3 regions of the Anaerostipes sp. 494a genome follow, and region 3 is predicted to be linked to each of the others. Evidence: predicted binding sites of a transcription regulator. Region 3 holds the regulator's gene; each other region holds the start of a gene.
What was found. The regulator HrcA, encoded in region 3, represses chaperone genes, less so after heat shock. The targets are predictions, from matches to a motif close to TGTTAGCACTCNNNNNNNNNGAGTGCTAACA.

Region 1 (7,839 bases), 900 kb from region 3:
GCGAGGAGAGAGCCTGTTTATTCATTTGCCACAGGAAAATTTATCTACTGCAGAAAATATACTGTATCTGTTAAGACCAGATAGCAGTTATACAAAGCTGGAAGCAAAGCTTCTGGATATGGCACTTGTACTTCATGCAGAACATGGTGGAGGAAACAACTCAACCTTTACGACTCATGTGGTTTCTTCTTCAGGAACAGATACATATTCTGCTATTGCGGCAGCTCTTTGCTCTTTGAAGGGACCAAAGCATGGTGGTGCAAATATTAAAGTTGTTCAGATGTTTGATGATTTAAAAGAAAATGTTAAAGACTGGGAAAATGAAGATGAGATTCGTGAATATCTTTTAAAACTACTTCATAAGGAGACATTTGATAAAGCAGGGCTTATTTATGGTATGGGGCATGCAGTATATTCAATTTCTGACCCTAGATCAAAGATTTTGTCCAGATTTGTAAAACAGTTATCTGAAGAGAAAGGAAGAATGAAAGAATATCATTTGTATACTTCCGTCGAACGTCTGGCAAAAGAAGTCATAGCCCAAGAGAGAAAAATATATAAAGGAGTCAGTGCAAACATTGACTTCTACAGTGGATTTATCTACAGTATGCTGGGACTTCCACACGAGTTGTATACACCATTGTTTGCCATTGCGCGTATTGCGGGATGGTCTGCTCATCGAATGGAAGAACTGGTTAATGGAAATAGAATTATCCGTCCGGCATACAAGGCTGTTGCGCCTGCTACAGAATATGTGCCATTGGATGAAAGATAATAATATGTACAAAGTAATCAGGATAGTCAGCTAAGGAATATTGTATCAGACAGTGAGTCTTGGAAAATATAATACAGCAACAAAATCAGATTGATTTTGTTGCTGTATTTGTGTTTTACATTTATTGTGCCGTGGAAGATGAATCTTCCTGATATGAGTCAAGATCATCCGGGAGGGTAACGGTTACTTTCTTTCCAGGATCTTTGTAGGATATATCCATGGATATGGTGATTTTTCCATCTTCGCCAGTGCTGCTTTCCATTACCATTTTAACAGATTCTTTTAAAATATTATCATCCTTATCTAAAGTACGTTTTCCAGAAAAACTGCTGATTTTAATGGATTCATCCATTGTTTCAGATGTGGCATCGGAACTGCCTGTTAAAGAACCTGCCTGAGCTAAAAGGCTGTTTACATATTTATTCAGCCCATCTTTACTTAGCTTGTAGCTGAGTACCTGATTGCCGTCATCTTCTGAAAGTTTTAAATCTGTATAATATTTTGCAGGTATTGAGGAACTTCCGGTAATATTTTCTACCTGTTTTTTCATATCTGAGATATTCATCTTTATTTTTTGCTTGGTACCATTACCATTCATATAATAGTATCCATCAGAATAGTACATTTTAAAATTAATAGATTGTCCCAGAACAGACATGGAAGTATCCATACTCATTTTCATGGTATCTTTGTTTGAATCTACTACTTTTGCGGTGAAAGCCATAGTGAAATTCATACTGGATGATGTTGACGATTCGATCTTGTATTTTGCTTTGCCTGCCATATCAGCAGAAGTCATGTCTTTAGATTTTGTTATGCTAGCTTGTAGAACTTCTTTTGGGGTACGTTTTTTTGCACATGCAGTCACGGAAAAAATAAGAATACATGCAAGTAAAAGTGCAGATATTTGTTTGATTTTCTTTTGCATAGATACCTCCTTTTAAATGTCAGCCAGATGGCTATTTTGTTTACTTATATTATATGCCATTTTGTCATGTGGGTAAACAGAGAAATATTTGACATTGGAAATTATAGGAACTAAACTAAAACTGGAGGTGATGCTTATGGAGAAGTCTTTTTATCTAATGTCAGATGTAGATCAGCTGGAATTGCATGTTCTTTTAATGGAGCCAGAGGGAGCGCCCAAAGGAATTATTCAGATATGTCATGGAATGGCAGAGCATAAAGAAAGATACATTGCTTTTATGGAAACTCTTTGTGAACAAGGGTATGTAACGGTTATACATGATCATCGGGGACATGGAAAGAGTATCCGCAGTGATGGAGATCTGGGGTATTTTTATGATGATACAGGGGAAGCCATTGTTGATGATGCTCATCAGCTGACTATGTGGATGAAGAAGAAATATCCGGGAATTCCGTATCATTTATTTGGACATAGCATGGGATCTTTAGTGGTGAGATGCTATTTGAAAAAATATGATAAAGAACTGGATTCACTGGTTGTATGTGGAAGTCCAAGTGAAAATCCCATGGCGGGATTTGCAGTGGGACTTGCAAAAATCATGTGCAGATTCGGGGATAAAAAACCGGGAAATTTATTTCATAAAATAGCATTTTTTACATATGGTAAAATTCTTGAAAAGGATGAATCACCTAACGGATGGATTAGCTATAACAAAGAAAATGTAAAAAAATATGATGAAAATCCATTGGATGGATTTATGTTTACTAATAATGGTTTTTTGAATTTGTTTTTACTGATGAAAAATACATATAGCAAAAAGGGATGGGATCTTCGCCATCCATCTCTTCCGATTCTGTTTATTGCAGGAGCAGAAGATCCTTGTATTGGTTCTAAAAAACAATTTACACAGGCAATTAATTTCCTGAAACACCAGGGTTATAATCATGTACAGGGAACTTTATTTTTAAACAGGAGACATGAAATATTAAATGAAGATGATGTGGAAAAGGTATATAATGTTATATTAAGTTTTCTCTCCACAGCCGAAAACAGCTCTCTGCAGTAAAATGCAGAGAGCTGAAGAGGACTTGTCCGATTTGTTATTCCATCCAGAGGAAATCCATATATTTTTTATTTTGCTTTTCCCAGTCTGCCTCGCAGTGATGTCCACCCTCCTGACAGTAGAGACGTGTTGTAACACCTTTTTTGTCAAGTTTATTTGCATACATTTTGTTACAACGTGCCATATAACTGTTTGGATTATATTTTGGTTTGTCTTTGGAAGGTTTCAGCTCATCTGTACCCCAGGATAAATAGATTCTTGTATCAGGACTTAAATCAGTTTTATCAATCTCAGCTTTTAATCCTTTCTGACAGATAGAAACGCAGCTGGACAGACATGCTGCCTTTGAAAATACATCATTGTGATGTATTACTGTGTAAAGAGACATTAATCCACCCATGCTGGAACCGCCGATAGCAGTACACTGACGGTTAGAATATGTACGATATTCTTTATCAATAAAAGGTTTCACCTCATCTACGATCCACTGAGCTGTCTGTGCACCAATTCCATTAATATCTTCAAAGTGTTTGTTTTTCTTAACATCATATGGACAGTATTCACTTAAACGTTCATCGCCTACATGTCCGCATTCGATTCCTGCGATAATCATAGGCTTTTCCCACTGGTCCATAAATTCTTTCAGCCCCCAGCACTTTCCATATGTCGCATAACTATCGAAGAATAGATTATGACCATCAAAAAAGTACATTACAGGATAGCGTTCATTCGTCTGGTCATAATTGTCAGGTAAATAAATATGTAATGTACGCATCTGTCCGGTTGGAGTAAATAAAAGGTCGTGTTGTAAAATCATGGTGTAATCTCCTTTCTGTTGATCTGCGTATTGTATACGAAATACAAAAGCATATTATGAAGATTATTATCACATAAAAAAGTAAGAAATGCAAATCACATTTTTAGCACTCGACTCTTGACAGTGCTAATAATCGGTGTTATATTACAAATAGAACATAAAAGGATAAAACCCAGACTTTTGGGATAAGATAGATTAAAGGAGGGATAATCATGAATATTAACAAGTTTACTCAGAAGTCCATAGAAGCAGTTAATCAGTGTGAGAAGATTGCATATGATTATGGACATCAGGAAATAGATCAGGAACATTTTCTATATAGTCTGCTAACAGTAGATGAAAGTTTAATATCCAGTCTTCTGGAGAAGATTAATATTAATAAGGAAGCATTTATCGGGCAGGTTCAGGAACTGCTGGCTAAAAAGCCTAAAGTATCTGGTGGTCAGGTTTATATGAGCAATGATCTGAATCAGGTTCTCTTGCATGGAGAAGATGAGATGAAGGCTATGGGAGATGAATATGTTTCCGTAGAACATCTTTTCCTGGCAATGATCAAGCACCCGAATAAAATAGTAAAAGAGCTTTTCAGAGGGTATGGAATTACCAGAGAGAGATTTCTTCAGGCATTATCTACAGTACGTGGAGGTCAGAAAGTAACCAGTGATAATCCGGAAGCTACTTATGACAGTCTGGAGAAATATGGTTACGATCTGGTAAAACGCGCCAGAGAGCAGAAACTGGATCCGGTAATCGGACGTGATAGTGAAATTCGTAATGTGATTCGAATACTGTCCAGAAAATCTAAAAATAATCCGGTATTAATTGGAGAACCTGGTGTAGGTAAAACTGCAGTTGTGGAAGGTCTTGCACAGAGGATTGTTCGCGGGGATGTTCCGGAACAGCTGAAAGATAAAACCATTTTTTCACTGGATATGGGATCTCTTGTGGCAGGCGCTAAATACAGAGGAGAATTTGAAGAGCGTCTAAAGGCAGTTCTGGAGGAAGTAAAGAAGAGCGATGGTCAGATTATCCTGTTTATTGATGAGCTGCATACCATTGTTGGTGCAGGTAAAACAGATGGGGCTATGGATGCAGGAAATATGCTGAAACCAATGCTTGCCAGAGGAGAACTTCATTGCATTGGTGCTACTACATTAGATGAATATCGTCAGTATATTGAAAAAGATCAGGCATTGGAACGGCGTTTTCAGCCGGTTACAGTGGATCAGCCGACAGTAGAAGATACGATTTCTATTTTAAGAGGTATCAAAGACCGTTATGAAGTGTATCATGGTGTAAAAATTACAGATGGTTCTCTTGTTGCTGCTGCAACATTATCCAATCGATATATTACTGACAGATTTTTGCCGGATAAAGCCATTGACCTGGTGGATGAAGCATGTGCTATGATCAAGACAGAGATAAATTCTTTGCCTGCTGAACTTGATGAAGTTCAGAGAAAGATTATGCAGATGGAGATTGAAGAAGCGGCTCTTAAAAAAGAAGATGACCGTTTGAGCAAAGAACGTCTGGAAGAGCTTCAAAAAGAACTTGCTGAAATGCGTGAAGATTTCAAAGCAAGAAAAGCAAAATGGGAAAATGAAAAAGCTTCAGTAGAAAAAGTCTCCAAGTTAAGAGAAGAAATTGAAGCAGTCAATAGTGAAATTCAGATTGCCCAGAGAAATTATGACCTGAATAAGGCAGCAGAACTTCAGTATGGAAAATTACCGGAATTGAAAAAACAGCTGGAAGAAGAGGAAGAACGTGTGTCAAAAGAAGATCGTTCTATGGTACGTGAAAGCGTAACAGAAGATGAAATTGCGAAGATTATTTCCAGATGGACAGGAATTCCAGTTGCAAAATTAACAGAAAGTGAAAGACAGAAAACATTACATCTGGATCAGGTACTTCACGAAAGAGTTGTAGGACAGGATGAAGCTGTAGAACTGGTAACAGAATCTATCATTCGTTCTAAAGCAGGAATCAAAGATCCTAGTAAACCAATCGGTTCTTTCCTGTTCCTTGGACCAACTGGTGTAGGTAAGACAGAACTGGCAAAGGCATTGGCAGAAAGCTTATTTGATAATGAGCAGAATATCGTGCGAATTGATATGAGCGAATATATGGAAAAGCATTCTGTTGCCAGACTGATCGGAGCACCTCCAGGATATGTTGGATATGAGGAAGGAGGACAGTTAACAGAAGCTGTTCGAAGAAAACCATATTCAGTTGTATTATTCGATGAAATTGAGAAAGCGCATCCAGATGTGTTTAATGTATTATTGCAGGTATTAGACGATGGACGAATTACCGATTCCAAAGGAAAAACTGTAGACTTTAAAAATACCATTTTAATTATGACATCTAATATTGGTTCCTCTTATTTACTGGAAGGTATTGATAGTCAGGGAAATATTACAGAGGAAGCACAGAATATGGTAATGGCAGATTTGAAGAATCATTTCCGTCCGGAATTTTTAAACCGTCTGGATGAAACAATTCTATTCAAACCGCTGACAAAAGATAATATTACAAATATCATTGATTTGCTTGTAAAAGATTTAAATCGTAGATTGGAAGACAAAGAGCTAAAAGTAGAACTCACTTTATCTGCAAAGGGATTTATTGCAGATAATGGATATGATCCAATGTATGGAGCAAGACCTCTGAAGAGATATCTGCAAAAGAGTGTAGAAACACTGGCTGCACGTCTGATCTTAAGTGATGGTGTAGATGCAGAAGATACCATTTTGATTGATGTGGAAAATGGACAATTGACAGCAAGAGTAAAATAAGAAAATGGAAAAAATCCGGCGAAGAAACCGTTTGGTATCTGTCGCCGGATTTTTTATATTTCATTAGAAAAGCAGTTGAAACTGCTGTACATCGGCATGCAAAGCGGAGCAAGTCCCTTTTGATCCCTATTCTGGAGTAATTTCTCCGCAGATTAACTGGATACTTTCGGTTACCATACCAAGATAACTTTCGTCAATCAATGCAACCAAAGCATCCCCAGAGTGAACTTCTGTGCTTCCTTTTGCAATAATTTCTTCCTGGCCACGATTAATGGTAACGATAAGGCAATGATCAGGCCATGGAACATCTTTAATCTTTTGTCCACAGGCTATGGAAGTAGTACCAACAGCAAAACTTCTTAAAACCTTGTTGTCTGGACCCGGGTTTTCCACCATCCCATTTTTAGCAAGAATACGTCCAAGAAGACTTTCATAGATAGGTTCGCTTCCAAGAAGATGTGCAACAATATAACTAATGATACATACAACAGCCAGAGACAGAAAATGTTCAAATGTTCCTGTCATTTCAGCAATTAGTAATATTCCTGTGATAGGTGCACGGACAATGGCCGTAAAAAATCCAGCCATGGAAATGGTAATAAAGTTTGTTATGTAACATGGATCTATGCCGGTTCCGCTGATGATCAGGCTTCCGTAAATTGCTCCTATATATGCCCCTAAGATTAGCAGAGGGAAGAATATTCCCCCTGGTGCTCCAGAACCAAAGCAAAAAGCAGAAAAGAGGAATTTAACCAGTAAAAGTACCAGCATAACAGATACCAGAAGACGATGTCCGGTAATCAGTTCAATCATAGCATGTCCACCGGCAAGTACAGACGGAAGGATATAACCAAGTACACCAGCAGCAAGGAAAGGTAGAATAATACGATATTCCGAAGGAATTATCTTCAATTTTCCATAAAAGTCCTGTCCTTTCAGCATAACAAAATTATAAAAGGCACCGCATAATCCTAATATGACACCTAGTAAGATCAGCATCCAGTAATTCCCCAGAGGGAGAATCTTCTCAAGATGAAAATCAAAAACCGGAGATAATCCAAAGATATTTTTGGAAATGAAGTCTGAAGTTACACATCCGGAAATAACACAAACAAGCATAGAACTGTTGAAGTTTTTCTGGATTTCTTCCAGGGAAAACATTACACCAGCTAAAGGTGCATTAAATGCAGCAGCCAGTCCTGCTCCCGAACCACAGGCAATCATATATCGTTCCTTGGTGGCAGTGGTTTTTGTAACTTTTGCAAGACCTTTTCCGGCCATAGCACCAAGCTGGACAGATGGACCTTCTCTTCCAAGAGACAATCCGCCCAGGATACATAAAGTACCACCAATGATTTTGGATATCAGTACACGCCACCATTTCTGATTCAGATAGCCTTTCATTTCACCCTGAACCTGGGGAATACCACTTCCGGAACACATTCCTTCCCATGCAACAAG
Region 2 (7,839 bases), 1.3 Mb from region 3:
AGAGATCCTCTTACAGTTCCTTCAACCAGAAGAAATCCTGTTCTTGCCGATGTATTTAACCGGCTTGGATATATGGAACGTAAAGGTAGTGGATTTGGAAAGATTATCAGTGGATATGAATTCCAAATAAATTATAATGAGAGTAAAAGACCATCATTCCGCTCAGACAGATATTAGTTTACTGTAGTGATGCCGAACCTGAACTATGATGTCCCTCAAGATGTCCCTCAAGGCAAGTTGGATGCTCAAATTGTGGACATGATTCGTAAAGACAGCAAGATTAGTACGGAGAAAATAGCAATTGAATTAGGCGTAAGTTCAAAAACAATTAAGCGTCATATAAAAGAAATGGATAATGTAAGTTTTGTCGGACGTGGTTTTAGCGGACACTGGGAAATTACGGATGATGAGTAATGTATAACAAGAGAAGTGTAAAATATTCTCGAAGCTAGTTAATATTTGATGGAGAGGTTTCTATTCCGTTTACTGGTGTATCAACTGGGGAGATTCCACCAGTTATTCCCTCAGTTATTCCACCAGTTAATTGTACAGTAAATTAGAGTTTGGGTTGCATTTCTTCTCAATCCGCACTATAATAATCTTATGGCAACAGTTTGGTCACAATCATTCAGTGGGTTAAAATAAATAGTGTAAATAAAAGTAACATGCCCCATAACTGACTAACACTTAAATGAAAACAAGTTAAGTGTGACCCGGGACATAATAAGTATGAATAGGCTACATGTTGCTTAGCAAACCTCATTTCCATTTTATTTGCAAAAATGATTTCCATTTTGAAATGAGGAAAAAATAATAGAAAAAAGATAGAAGAAGACCTAGAGGAAGTAATTCCCTGAGGTCTTTTTTTATTGAAAAAAGCCATGAAAAACCTTGGAAATAAGCCATTTTTTGATGCTGAATGAGCATGCTGTTTTTTGATGCCAAAATACCTCCCTGATTCCTATATCAAAACAGGAAGAAATGCCTCAAATAAAGGGAAATAATCCGCTTCAACATATGCTGTAGTATTAGGTGGAGGGATGGGGAAGGGAGGAGGATGAGGAGTAGAGAGGAGGTGTGGATGATAGATGAGATAGAGGATGGTGATATGTGCCTTATAGAGGATAGTGATATTTGCCCCGTGACAGCATGGCTATAAGACAGTGCAGGAGTTCTTGAAAGAGTTAAAGGCGGCAGAGACAGCAAACAAAGCATATCAAGCATCAATAGCTCAAAATAAGAAGAAATCAGAGGTACAAGTACCAAATGTGAAGCTTGAGGGCAGTCTAGTGGGCTGCCCTATTATGTAAATTTATATTGAAGTAATGTCTCGTGTGAGGTAAAATCTGCTTGAAGAAGTTAAATAAATGCGAATTTGCGGAGGATAAACGGAATGAAAAATAGTGGATTCGTTGTTGTGAATAAATAGCATATTAAAAAATGGTTGTTCTATATGTAAGTTGGATGGCTCCTTTGTTTTATGGTATGGATAAAAAATAGGTAAGAAAAGGCATATTTGTAAGAATAGTAGTATTGTAAACTTTGGTTGCGGAGTTGTAATCTAGTATATGTTGACGATTTTGATAAAACACAGTACATTAAGGGCGTGCACAAACAAAATATTGTATACAATGTTGAAACAAGGAATCATATATGTCAGACAGGAGAGATCATATGGAATTTGAAAAAAAGATACAATTTCTTCGTAAAGAAAATAGGATGTCGCAGGAAAAACTTGCAGAAAGAATAAACGTTTCCAGGCAGGCAATTTCGAAATGGGAGCAAGGGACAGCAGTACCGGATACAGATAATATTGTCCAGTTAAGTAAATTTTTCCAAGTTCCTATAGAATATCTATTGTTTGATGAATATGATTCTGTAGAAGAAGTTGAACCTACTGAACCTGCATCAAACCAGGAAACAATGCTGGGATAGGAATAAAAAAAGAGAGATCAAGCCTGATGATTATAGTTGGAACTATCCTAGAAATACTAGCTGTTTGTTTTTCATACATTATTCAATATTATGATATGGATCAAAATGGGAGTTGTTATACGGAAGCATTAGAGTATTTGAGACATTTTCCGCTCAGTCTTATCGTAATAATTGGAATCGTGTGTATTGCTGTGGGAGGTTATAAAATTACCAAAAGTAAAATAAAAAACAGACCACGAAAGGAGAAAGAGTTGTGAGTTTTAAAGAATTTAATTTATCCGATTATACTTGCAATTACAGAGTTTGGAAGTATTGAAAAATACACGGAAGCTATGAAATACAATTTGGAACATTTTACAGAAATTATGGAACAACAAATGTCTAGTGATGCCAAAGAAATTGGAGAGCAAAGTGATACACTTTATGCTAAATTGGTTTCTGACAGAACAAAAGATATATCATCCAGTGATATACAAGATATTGTCTCTGAAATTGATGATTTTTTGCACAAGCATGCATCTGTTGATTTAGATAGAAATAGTTATTGGACTGCCATTACTGATGCTTACAAAAGCGATTATGTAAAAAACATTACTGATGCAAAATATGGTTTAGGTGCGTCTGAGTACATTGTGAAAGCATTTCAATATTATGTAGACAATAGACAGGAGTAATTATCCAGTTCCAAGTGCTAGCAGTAACATAATTACTATATGTAAATCAATTCAGATAGTACAATTTCCCTAGCAGCAGATTGGATATTATTCATTGCGCGAACCCAAGCCATCTGGTCAGTGGATTTAAGCTGTTCAGTGATACCTTGTGTTTGTGCCATCTGTCCCATAAGCATATCCATTCGCTCTTGTGCTACTTCATTTGTGTCGGCGAGATGTGTGGTTAAAGAGCCAGATAAAACAAAGTGAAATCGAGATGGGCATGGCGGGATATGTTATATGTCGCGGGACACACCAAATTATCCTAAAAAGGGCAAAATGATTATTCTAATAGCAGCAAACAAAGCGAAGAGGACCAAACCTCAGCAGCGAATGTTTGCTGCTGTTTTTTTGATGCGTAAGCGCATAGTTTTAGGGTGTACCCTGTAAATAAAATCTGAAACCCTGTGCTAAGATGTCAGACATGCGAGTATTTTACTCCATTTTATTTGCAAGTTTCCTGAGCCAATTCGCTCCATAGGGCAAATCACTCTAATTCCTCGTCTGACATTTCAACACTTGGACGATGCTCCAAAAGAAAGCTCAGATATTTATGCGGATTGAGTTCATTAGCTTTGGCTGTTTCTATCATAGAATACACTTTCATGCTGGCATCCGCACCGGCTGGAGTATCACTGAAAAGCCAGTTTTTCTTGTTATGTGCTTGAGAACATAACAAGAAGAACTGGCAGATGATCGACACCATTCATGGAGCAAAAGCATCTGCAATTATCTATCCAATTGATTTTGCAATGATGTCTGACGGTGCAAAAAGAGTGTTTATGATTTTGACAAGGATTATCTTGGCAAATGTATCCCTGATTGCAATTGAGGAGCCAGAAAATTCTGTTCATCCAAGTTTGTTTCAAGCTTATATACGAATTATGCATAAATGTTTGTATTTCTATCATATTGAAACATATCTGCGAGATAATACGCCGTGTAATATTGAAGATGTTAAGCTGGATGATATGATTACATTTCGTGTGTTGGAGAATAAACGGTCGTTGCTTAAAAACAATACTGAATGTTGCGAAAAAATAAAACCCGACCAGCTCGTGAGGACAATGCCGATTGTGACAATGAGTTCTTCAACAATGGAGGTTACACTTGGTGATGAAAAGAAAATATGCAGTTTGTATGCACTTAAGCAAGTAAATGGTGAGGTAGAGTTCGAATTGTGTGGCAGGCATTTTAAGGTGGCTGTTTTATCAGGTTCGATACGTGAAATATTAAAGTGAAAATAGATTAATCCAGTATACTAGGACAAAATTAATTACAAAAAACGTAACAGGTTGTTTCATGATTCTTTATGAATGAAATAAGTGATATAATAAAAATATAATGATGTGCACAAGGTGAGCATAAGATGAATAAGTTTTACAATTAAGATGAAATATTTTGATTGGAAGGGGAAAAGGATTCTGTTTTAGAGTTGGGAAATAGGAGAGATAGCAATATAAAAGATGTATAAAAGACTATTTTTACATATTATATAGAACCTAATTCGCCAGAAGCTGAAAAAATTCGTTCACATTTTTTGCTTGTTGAGTATGAAGAAAATTCGGATAATTTGGAAGTAACAGATCATGATATAGATGTTGAAGGTTTTTCGACAATTAGAATAAATAAAATAAAAACGGATAATTATGCGGAGATATATTCGAGCATTGCTAAATTGCAGTTGCCTGTTTCTGCGATGGATATAAGAAAAATTCAAACAGCTGTTAAAGAGATATATTTTGGTGGATGTATTAAAGTTAGTATTACAAATGACTTAGATGAATTAGAAAATGTTGATAAGGTTATGATACAATCGCAACAGTTTTTCCCGATATATGCATTCGCAAAGATTGATCCAAGTATTAAAAGAATAGAAAAATTAAAAAAACAGCAGAATAGCAAATTAGAAGCTCTAAAACGACAAATTGAGCAAAAATTTGATGTGAAAGAAACAACACTTGAAGATATACTGAACAATGAAAGTTATGCGATGACTTATAAAAATCAAATTATTGCATATGCATTGTTGAAAGGTAATTTCATGCCTGAAGATATAGAGGAGTACTTGAAAACATTGAGTGGTGAAATTGGTAATACGACGGATTATAGAAGGTTGTTGTGTGCATATGATTATGTAAAATATTCATGTGACTAAAATTATTGGATATTTTAGGAATATAAAATCAGAAAAACGCAGGAGAAATAAGAAAGAATGTTAAAAGAATTTTTGAAAAAACATGGATATAGGATTCATATAAGTATAAATATAGGTGCTTTACTTATGGGTGTGTTTATGACCTTTATCGGTGCATATAGTCCTATATGTGGTGCGACACAGAATGATACCAGGATGACAATAGGAACAGTTTGTATAGCGGTATGGTTCATTATGTTTCCTACAATCAGTAGAGATAGAAAAGATAAGATTATGACTGCTATGGGGTTACACGCATTAATAGTTGCTGTGATACTAATGATTTTTGTTTTTGAGGTGAACTATTTTCTGGGAAACATGGAACGTGGAAAATGGTATTGTGATGTGTTATTCTGCTTAGGCGGAATAGTAGTATTAGCTTATTTTTTGTATGTGCTAATGGGATTTATAAAAACATTTTTTACATTGGTAGTTAAAGCTAAAGAATTTATTTTTCCTAAATTACATAAAGAAGTGTCTGGCGTAATAAATGTTATTGAAGCTATTACTGCTGGGGTTTTATCAATTATCGCATTTGGTGCAAGTATTTTTGGAATAGTGAGATTAGTTAAACAATTTGTAGACATATTCTGAAATAGTAGTGACACAAAATGACAATACAAGTCAGGCTGTTTTTTATAGGAAAGTTCGATTTTCGTAGAACGCTTAATGGAAAGGGATACACTGGAAAGAGATATCATAAGCTAAGCGAACTGGATAAGGTGTTTTTGGTACTTGAAATAATAATACTCCAATGCTAAAATATTTAAAATTAAAGTATTGGAAGGTAGGTGAGGGAAATGGATGAGCAATTAGAAATCGCATTAAAAGGCGGTGATTTCAAACATTTGATGGAAAGCCGTTTTTCAGTGATAAAAAAAGAATATGATTTAAAGAAAGTAGATATTGAAGTGTTGTATTATCTTTCAAGGTCTGCTAATGAAAATACACCGACTGATATTTACAGGAAACTGAAGTTGAATCGTGGACATGTATCACAGGCAATCGATGATCTATACCGAAAAGAATTGATTACAGCAGTACCGGATAAAAATGACAGGAGATATATGCATTATCTGGTCAGTGATAGTGCAGGAGTAATCATAGCAGAGATAGCAAAAATTAAAAGAGAACTGGATCAGCAGATTTTTCAAGGAATTTCCCAGGAAGAAATTGCCGCTTATAAAAAGACAACAGAGAAGATATTTAGAAATATCCAGAAACTGATCTGAACATCCGCAGAGAGAATTTTTTACTCTCTGCTTTTTTTATAAAAAAAGATAAAATCTATTGACAAGAGCAATAAAATGTTGTATAACACTTTAAAATTAAACAATTTAAAAATAATGCTTCTAAAGAAGCAAAATTTTTTAGACTTTCGCTAGCACTCAAAAGAAACGAGTGCTAACAAAGCGGAAAGGAAGGCAAAATATGAAGTTAAAACCATTAGGAGACAGAGTTGTTTTAAAACAGCAGGAGGCAGAGCAAAAAACAAAATCCGGTATTATCCTGCCTGACAGTGCAAAGGAAAAACCACAGGAAGCAGTTGTGATTGCTGTCGGACCTGGAAAAGAGGATAACGGAAAAATAGCTGCAATGCAGGTAAAAGAGGGTGATAAAGTCATTTATTCCAAATATGCAGGAACAGAAGTGAAGATGGATGAGGAAGAATTCATTATCGTGAGCCAGAATGATATTATCGCTGTTGTAGAGTAAAGACAGCTATAAAAGTATGATACAGATACGAATAAAGAAAGAAGGAATTTAAAATGGCAAAGGATATATGTTTTGATATTGATGTAAGAAAAAAGATGGAAGCAGGCGTCAATAAGCTGGCAGATACAGTAAAGGTAACAATCGGACCAAAAGGAAGAAATGTAGTTCTTGATAAATCTTATGGGGCACCGCTCATTACCAATGATGGTGTGACGATTGCCAAAGAGATTGAATTGGAAGATCATTATGAGAACATGGGTGCACAGCTTGTAGAGGAAGTTGCAACAAAGACCAATGATACAGCCGGTGATGGCACTACAACAGCGACTGTACTTGCACAGGCTATGGTACAGGAAGGGATGAAGAATATTGCTGCCGGTGCAAACCCGATCATTTTAAGAAAAGGAATGAAGGCTGCAGAAGATGTAGCAATTGATGCAATCCAGGGAATGAGCTATCCGGTAACTGGAAAGGATTATATAGCAAAAGTAGCTTCGATTTCCGCTGGGAATGAGCAGGTTGGGGAAATGATAGCAGATGCAATGGAAAAAGTCGGCGAGAATGGCATCATCACCATCGAAGAATCCCAAACAATGAATACAGAAATTGATGTAGTGGAAGGTATGCAGTTTGATAATGGATATCTGTCTTCTTATATGTGTGATGATAAGGAAAAAATGGTCTGCCATATGAATAACCCATACATCCTTATCACGGATAAGAAGATTTCCAATATCAAGGATATTCTTCCAATCCTGGAACAGACTGCTCAATCAGGAAAAGAGCTTTTGATTATTGCAGAAGATGTTGAGGGGGAGGCACTGACTACCCTTATTGTAAACAAACTGCGTGGAACCCTGAAAGTCGTCGCAGTGAAAGCACCGGGCTATGGAGATAATCGGAAAGAAATGCTTCAGGATATTGCAGTGCTTACCGGAGGTCAGGCAGTTCTTGGTGATCTTGGAATGGAACTGAAAGATGTAACTGTGGATATGTTGGGACGTGCGAAGTCTGCAAAGATTACAAAAGAAAATACCGTTATTGTAGATGGAGAAGGTGAAAAATCTGCTATTGATGAACGAATTGCTTCTATTAAACGTCAGATAGCAGAAACTACATCGGATTATGACAGAGACAAGCTCATGGATCGTGTGGCAAAGATGGGTGGTGGAGTTGCCGTGATCCGTATCGGAGCTGCTACGGAGACAGAAATGAAGGAAGCCAAATACCGTATGGAAGATGCCTTAAATGCAACAAGAGCAGCCGTATCAGAGGGAA
Region 3 (7,839 bases):
AAAAGCTGTTCCAGGATCAATTTCTACAACAATCTGGTTATCTTTCACATTTTCCAAAGTTTCCCAGGTCGGTTTTATCACAATCTGGTCATCCAGCTGGATTGGTTTAAAAAACTTTTTCCAGTTATTGACCCAGTCTTCTTCTTTGGTCTTATCAAAAGAGATAGTTCCCGGCCCAATATCCATAAATTCTTTCAGACGTTCCAGCATCTGACGAATCTCCATAGTGATTGCTTCCAGATTCTCTTCCTCATCAAAATAACAGCTGATTTTAGCTGTTCCGTCATCAGGTGCAATATCATCTGGCAGAAGATCTACATACATTACTTTCATTTCTTCTTCTGTCAATGATACATGATCTTCAACTTCTACTCCTGTTGCTCCTAATTCAGTCAGTTCATAACTAATCATATCTTCTGCTGATGTCAGCGTATCAATCGTAATCTTATTCCATCCCATGAGATATTACTCCTTTAAAGTTTCTCGAAATCATAATATATCAATTTAAAAGTGTAACATAAAAGAGAATTGGAAACAAGAGATTTGCTCCATTTTATCTAGTCTGCTCTTAAGTCAACTTATGTTAACTATAACATAAAAATGGCATGATATTTAATTATCACACCATTTTTAAACAATAAATTAATTTCTTTTCCTTAAATGTAGTTCATTCTACAACGCCCTATCTGACCATATAGTTCTTTATATTTTCTTCTCATAATATGAACAATTTCATGGAGAGATACAGGATCCTGCTGCCTGACTTCTTTCTTAACCATTTCCTTGATTACTGCATCAAATGCAGCTTTCATAGATGAATACTTTCCAATGATTTCATAAATATTTCGATGAAGTTCAGCATCATATGTTTTGACTAATAATATATATGTTTCCTTCTTAATCTGTATATAATAATTTCCTTTTATATGCAACATCGTTATAATCTCCTTTCATTTTGGATTATTGGCATTATAACCTATTATTGTATACAATTTGTGTCATAAAGATTATCTCTTTTTAAAATTTTTCTTAAGAAATTATGATTTACATCAGATTATTTCCATATAAAGGAAATTTATACATGTCATCATATAATATGAAAATATAAAACTCCTCACAGATTAATATCTGTGAGGAGTCATCATCTTTTGGTTTATTTTTTATGTTTTCCAAAAAATCCTTTATGCTCTTCCTTTTTAGGAACTTCTCCCATAGCTTCCTGGAATTTCTGAAGTGCTGCTCTCTGCTCTCCACTTAAATGTTCTGGTACCTGAACAACTAATGTAACATAGTGATCTCCTCGAACATTTTTATTTCGAACCGCTGGCACACCTTTACCTTTTAATCGGATTCTTGTGTCCGTCTGAGTTCCAGGTTTGATGGTATATTCATATGGGCCATCCACTGTAGGAATTTTTATTGTAGCTCCCAGTGCAGCCTGCGTAAAGGAAATTGGCTCTGTAGAATAAATGGTTGCATCCTGACGCTGGAATTTAGGATGACGTTCTACAATAACTTCTACCAGAAGGTCTCCTCTTGGTCCTCCATTTACTCCAGGCTCTCCTTTTCCACGAATTCTGATACTCTGCCCATTATCGATACCTGCCGGCACAGTAACCTCTATGGTCTTACGACTGCTGGTATATCCTGTTCCATGACATTCCGGACATTTTTCTTTTATGACTTTTCCTGTTCCATGACATTCCGGACAGGTCTGTACATTCTGAACAGTTCCAAACATTGACTGCTGAGTATAAACTATCTGACCTCGGCCTCCACATTTCGGACAGGTTTCCGGACTTGTTCCGGCTTTCGCTCCTGTTCCATGACAGGAACTACATTCATCCTTTAATGTGATTTCAATTTTCTTTGATGTACCAAAAACGGCTTCTTCAAAAGTAACATGAATTCTTGCACGGACATGTGCACCCTGTGCAGGACGATTCTGCTGTCTGGCACCGCCTCTCTGACCGCCGCCAAACATACTTCCGAAAATATCACCAAAAATATCACCCATGTCTCCGCCGAAATCAAATCCGCCGAATCCGCCACCGTTAAATCCGCCGGCTCCCTGTTCAAAGGCAGCATGACCAAACTGGTCATACTGCGCTTTTTTCTCAGAATCACTTAACACTTCATATGCTTCAGAAGCTTCTTTAAATTTTGCTTCTGCTTCTTTGTCTCCTGGATTAGTATCAGGATGATATTTCTTTGCAAGTTTTCGGTAGGCTTTTTTAATGTCTGACTGTGAAGCATTCCGGTCTACACCAAGTACTTCATAATAATCTCTTTTATCTGCCATATTCGTCTACCTTCTCTTTATCTTAAACCTCTTTGTAATCACCATCGACTACATTATCATCTGCTCCACCTGCTGTCTGCCCTGCATCTGCTGCACCTTCTGGTGCTCCCTGCTGAGCCTGAGCAGCTGCTTCATACATTTTAGCGAACAGATTCTGTGCACTTGTCATTAATTTTTCCTTTTTAGCTTTCATATCTTCAACCTGTGCATCTGTCATTTCCTGATCTTTTGTCTGTTCTACCAGGTCTTTTAATGCCTTCAGGTCTTCTTCAACTGCTGCTTTTTCTGTTGGATCTACTTTGTCTCCTGCTTCTTCCAGAGCTTTTTCTGTCTGGAATACCATAGAATCAGCTTCATTTCTTGCATCAATTGCTTCTTTACGTTTTTTATCCTGTGCTTCAAATTCAGCAGCTTCTTTTACAGCTTTATCGATATCTTCATCAGACATGTTAGATCCGGCTGTAATTGTAATGTGCTGTTCTTTTCCTGTTCCTAAATCTTTTGCAGATACATTTACGATACCATTTGCATCAATATCAAATGTAACTTCAATCTGAGGCACTCCACGTCTTGCAGGTGCGATACCATCCAGTCTGAATCTTCCTAAAGATTTATTATCTTTTGCAAACTGTCTTTCACCCTGAACAACGTTAATATCTACTGCACTCTGATTATCTTCTGCTGTTGAGAAAATCTGACTCTTCTTAGTAGGGATTGTTGTATTACGTTCAATCAGTCTTGTTGCCACACCACCCATTGTTTCGATAGAAAGTGATAATGGTGTTACATCCAGTAACAGAATGTCTCCCGCACCTGCGTCTCCTGCTAATTTACCACCCTGGATAGATGCACCGATTGCTACACATTCGTCTGGGTTGATTCCTTTGAAAGGTTCTTTTCCTGTTAACTGCTGTACTTTATCCTGTACTGCAGGGATACGTGTAGAACCACCAACTAATAATACTTTGCTTAATTCAGAAGCTGTCATTCCAGCATCATTTAAAGCAGCATTTACAGGACCTGCTGTTCTTTCAACAAGGCTTGCTGTCAGTTCATCAAATTTAGCTCTTGTCAGGTTCATATCAAAGTGTTTTGGTCCTTCAGCTGTTGCAGTGATGAATGGAAGGTTAATGTTTGTTGTTGTAGAAGAAGATAATTCTTTTTTAGCTTTTTCAGCAGCTTCTTTTAATCTCTGCATAGCCATCTTATCTCCAGATAAGTCTACACCTTCCTGTTTCTTGAACTCATCTAACATATACTGTGTAATTACATTATCAAAGTCATCTCCACCTAATTTATTATCTCCGGCTGTAGATAATACTTCAATAACTCCATCACCGATTTCAATGATAGATACATCAAATGTACCACCACCTAAGTCATATACCATGATTTTCTGTTCATCTTCATTATCAAGTCCATAAGATAAAGCCGCTGCTGTTGGTTCATTAATAATACGTTTTACATCAAGTCCTGCAATCTTACCAGCATCTTTTGTTGCCTGACGCTGTGCATCATTGAAGTATGCAGGAACTGTAATTACAGCTTCTGTAACTTTTTCTCCCAGATAGTTTTCTGCATCAGATTTTAATTTCTGAAGAATCATTGCAGAGATTTCCTGTGGAGAATATGCTTTGTCATCAATTGTTACTTTATAATCTGTTCCCATATGTCTTTTAATGGATGAGATTGTCTTTTCTGCATTTGTAACTGCCTGACGTTTTGCAGGTTCACCAATTGCACGTTCTCCTGTTTTTGTAAATGCTACAACAGATGGTGTTGTTCTCATTCCTTCTGCATTTGTAATAACGGTAGGTTTTCCACCTTCCATAACTGCTACACAACTGTTTGTTGTTCCTAAGTCAATACCAATAATTTTACCCATGATCTATTTCCTCCTAAAATCTATCTAAAATTTATAAAACAATATATCGCCTGACGGCTTTAATTTGCTACTTTTACCATACTGTGGCGAAGTACGTTTTCTTTGTACATGTATCCTTTTTGCAATTCTTCTGCTACAACATTCTCGCCATATGCTTCATCTTCTATATGCATCACTGCATTGTGGAGATTTGCATCAAATTCTTTTCCTTCTGCATCCATGGCAGAAACTCCAAGATCATCAAATACAGACATTAACTGTTTGTAAATCTGCTGTATTCCCTGAACAAATGCTGTATCTTTTTCTTCTTCAGAAACTGCATCCAGCCCTCGCTCAAAATTGTCGATTACTGGAAGAAGTTTTTCCAGGACTCCCATAGCGCCCATATCATAGCGCTGTGTTGCTTCCTTTGCTGTACGCTTTCTAGCATTTTCAAATTCTGCCATCAGTCTCTGATATTTGTCTTTCCAGTCAGCAATTTCTGCTTCCAGTTTTGCTGTCTGATCTTCCTCAGTTTCTTCCTTTGGAGTTTCCTCCTTGGAATCTTCTTTTACTGTTTCTGGTTCTTCTATATTTTTCGCAGTTTCTTCTACGTCTTTTTCTTCTTCCTGAATATTCTTTTCTTGTTCTTTCATTCCTTCACTTCCTTTCTCAGGTTTTTTCTCTAAAAATATCGTCAAGTTCTTCTGTAAGATCCTTCAAAGTCTTTACAACCTTTCGGTAATCCATACGTTTTGGTCCGATGATTCCCACCGTTCCTGTGCCGCCCTCTGCAAGCTCATAGGTTGCAGTTACAATGCTGCAGTCTTTCATATTCTGTACCGGTGATTCTTCTCCGATGTATACCTGTATTCCATGATGATTGTCATCCTGACCTAATGTAGTATCCACCAGCTTCGTTAATGCCTTTTTCTCCACTAATGTGTCCAGAATCTCTGTTGCCCGATCCGGATTACCAAGTTCAGGATATCTCAGGATATTGGAAGCACCTCCTGTGTATATTTCCATTCGGTCTGCTTCATGAATCGTTTTGGCAACTTCTTCTAAAATCCGCTCCAAAACATCCTGTCGGATTCCAGCCTGATCACGCATCGTCTGAATCAGTTCCAGATTAATATCTCGTAAAGAAAGTCCCTGCAGAAATGTATTCAACAATACATTCAGCTTCAAAACATCTTCATTAGACAATGGTTCCTCTACAGAAATCATTTTATTCTTCACAATGTTCCCTTGTGTCACTATAACTGCCAGCAAATGTCTGTGATCTACCTGAGACAGCTGTACGAATTTTAATGTTACATTCTGATAATGAGGCGAAGAAACCATTGTTGCATAATTCGTATTGCTTGCCAGTACATTAGCCACCTGTTTCAATAAGACTTCCATCTTATCTACTTTTTGAATTAATGCCTGTTTTTCTTCATGATCAGTTTCTCTCTCCATCATCAGCTGATCTACATAAAAACGATATCCTGCATCGGAAGGAATCCTACCTGCTGACGTGTGAGGCTGCAGAATAAATCCCATATCCTCCAGATCCGCCATCTCATTACGAATGGTAGCTGAGCTAAGCTTCAGATCCGGATGTTTGGAAATGGTTCTTGATCCTACCGGCTCACCAGTTTCGAGATAATTGGCAATAATCGCTTTTAATATTAACTTTTTACGATCATTCAATTCCATATCTTTCCCTCCCTGTTATTAGCACTCAATAACACTGAGTGCTAACATCTATGTTTAAGGTATCACTTTTGTTTTTTATTGTCAACCTTTTCTAAACATTTTTTTGAAATTTTTCTAATCTATTCTGAAGCATAAAATGATATTTGCGTTCAGACATAAAACTTTAGAATACAACAAGCTGCCACAGTCCTTAAAACCAAGGACTGTGGCAGCTAATTTCTTCATTTTCTATTCTTTACTTTTTTTATTTTTCTTATTCCTTTTCTCTTTTACCACATCAATCATAAAACATAGTAAAAAATACAGAATAAAAAGTAATATGTCTTTTGTTATGATTTCATCGATAGTAGATGGAATTGTTTTGTCAAAATAGTCCAATAAGGAAATCACAACTAGAAAACAACATAAAAAAATACTATTTTTTCGAAATGTTTTAAACTTAAATACATTTTTCATAATAACCATCTCCCTATCTTATCCAACAACATATCTAACCTTATTCATACTTGTAACTGCTTTATGAATTTTATAGTATACTTTTATTCCCTTTTTTTTACTATAAGCTTTATGAACTGCTTTCTCCAAGGATGAGTAGCCCCCATATGAAGAAGCTACAGCAACAGCTGAAAGTCCCCATCCACATCCAGGTATTGCACTAATCAACAAGGAAATAGCACCTGAAGCAGTCTTAGCTTTTTTTAATCCTGTTTTATATAAGTATTTCACACCCGAATAATTAATGTATCCACATTGAACTTCTGGATAGTATGAACTACTAGCTCTTTTTAGCACATTCTCTTTGTTAATAATATTATTATCCAAATTATAGATATCAATAAGTATGGCTGCATATTCTTCCTCGCTAATAGTTCCATTTCCTAACATAATCGATGCTTTGTTTAATTGATAGACTAAATCCGCAGAAGCAGAAATTGTATTTATTGAATGAGTTGTTTGAACTATTGTCTCGTTTTCCTGTTCCACATTTGCTGCAACTGGCACAGATGTAAAACTTACAAATACAGCTATTATAAAAGATATTATTTTTTCTTATTCATAATCTTTCTCCTATCATACAGTCAAAAAGTATCTTTTTTACATTTGTATTTTTCAAACTTTCTGTTACAATATGAGTATCCATGTGATACGTTGTTTGTATCTATTTGATACAAAATAGGCTGGCACCCTTTGTATTACATGGATTTTCTATCAATCATATGCATCACCATTCCTTTCTTCTTCTAAACAAAATGCCACTCAGGCAATCCATATGCACCCAATTTCCATCAAAATATCACAAAAAAATCCAATTTTAGTTCCACAGATAAATAAAAACGTTACCACAAAAAATACCTTTACAGTTTTTGATTCTTAATAATCCTTTCATATTCTCCACCATTCTCATTATATTCACATAGGTTTTCAATGCATCTCCATCTATGATACTGGTACCCTGAAATGCACAGGAGTTAAATATTTTATTCGTAATATTCTTCATTCTTTCCTAAATTTCATTTATTTTCTTTATTATAACATTATCCTCCAGTTAACACAACTAAAATTTTAGTCACTTTACTTGTTGTATTTTGAACAGTACTATATCATTATTTCCTATAATATCCAATCGCCTGAATACTGCCAGATGAGCAATTTTGAACAAACACATGATATGTATCCGTTTCCTTAATTTTAAATGTTTTATAAACTCCCATTGTCGTAGATTGATAAATTTTTTGTGTATTTCCTCTTATAATACCAATCAAAACCTTTTTCTCCGGCTTCACACTAATTTTAATTTCAATTGTGCTTCCTGCCTTTTTCTTAAATCCCCCGCTCTTTTTCAAAGTTTTTGGCTTTACCGTCCAATTCACTCCTGTCTTTACGGCAAACGGAGAAATCCCTGTATCTTCTGTCCATTCTTCCGTAAATCCATCTTCCAGAATCACCGAAGAATACTCCAAATCCGCAT

Region 1: clpB (ATP-dependent chaperone ClpB) is a predicted target of HrcA. The motif match lies at 3,685-3,715, and genes of this name have one in related genera.
Region 2: groES (co-chaperone GroES) is a predicted target of HrcA. The motif match lies at 6,225-6,255, and genes of this name have one in related genera.

Annotation. Positions count from the first base shown of each region.
Region 1 is NZ_MJIF01000001.1:1,062,145-1,069,983, reverse strand. Features, by position in the region: gene BHF70_RS05400 (citrate/2-methylcitrate synthase) at 1-775, shown strand, start outside; gene BHF70_RS05395 (DUF6612 family protein) at 897-1,703, opposite strand; gene BHF70_RS05390 (alpha/beta fold hydrolase) at 1,840-2,769, shown strand; gene BHF70_RS05385 (alpha/beta hydrolase) at 2,804-3,583, opposite strand; gene clpB (ATP-dependent chaperone ClpB) at 3,796-6,378, shown strand; gene BHF70_RS05375 (ClC family H(+)/Cl(-) exchange transporter) at 6,505-7,839, opposite strand, start outside.
Region 2 is NZ_MJIF01000001.1:1,438,310-1,446,148, reverse strand. Features, by position in the region: gene BHF70_RS07310 (ATP-binding protein) at 1-177, shown strand, start outside; gene BHF70_RS07305 (DeoR family transcriptional regulator) at 190-414, shown strand; gene BHF70_RS07295 (helix-turn-helix domain-containing protein) at 1,675-1,935, shown strand; gene BHF70_RS07285 (TipAS antibiotic-recognition domain-containing protein) at 2,280-2,609, shown strand; gene BHF70_RS13030 (TnpV protein) at 2,645-2,881, opposite strand; partial or broken gene BHF70_RS07275 (transposase domain-containing protein) at 3,160-3,303, opposite strand; gene BHF70_RS12670 (AAA family ATPase) at 3,341-3,889, shown strand; gene BHF70_RS07265 (hypothetical protein) at 4,222-4,806, shown strand; gene BHF70_RS07260 (hypothetical protein) at 4,864-5,439, shown strand; gene BHF70_RS07255 (MarR family winged helix-turn-helix transcriptional regulator) at 5,646-6,077, shown strand; gene groES (co-chaperone GroES) at 6,277-6,561, shown strand; gene groL (chaperonin GroEL) at 6,615-7,839, shown strand, end outside.
Region 3 is NZ_MJIF01000001.1:166,757-174,595, reverse strand. Features, by position in the region: gene prmA (50S ribosomal protein L11 methyltransferase) at 1-459, opposite strand, end outside; gene BHF70_RS00985 (hypothetical protein) at 657-935, opposite strand; gene dnaJ (molecular chaperone DnaJ) at 1,154-2,302, opposite strand; gene dnaK (molecular chaperone DnaK) at 2,325-4,187, opposite strand; gene grpE (nucleotide exchange factor GrpE) at 4,247-4,822, opposite strand; gene hrcA (heat-inducible transcriptional repressor HrcA) at 4,839-5,870, opposite strand; gene BHF70_RS00960 (hypothetical protein) at 6,099-6,326, opposite strand; gene BHF70_RS12575 (hypothetical protein) at 6,345-6,872, opposite strand; gene BHF70_RS00950 (hypothetical protein) at 7,183-7,368, opposite strand; gene BHF70_RS00945 (hypothetical protein) at 7,475-7,839, opposite strand, start outside.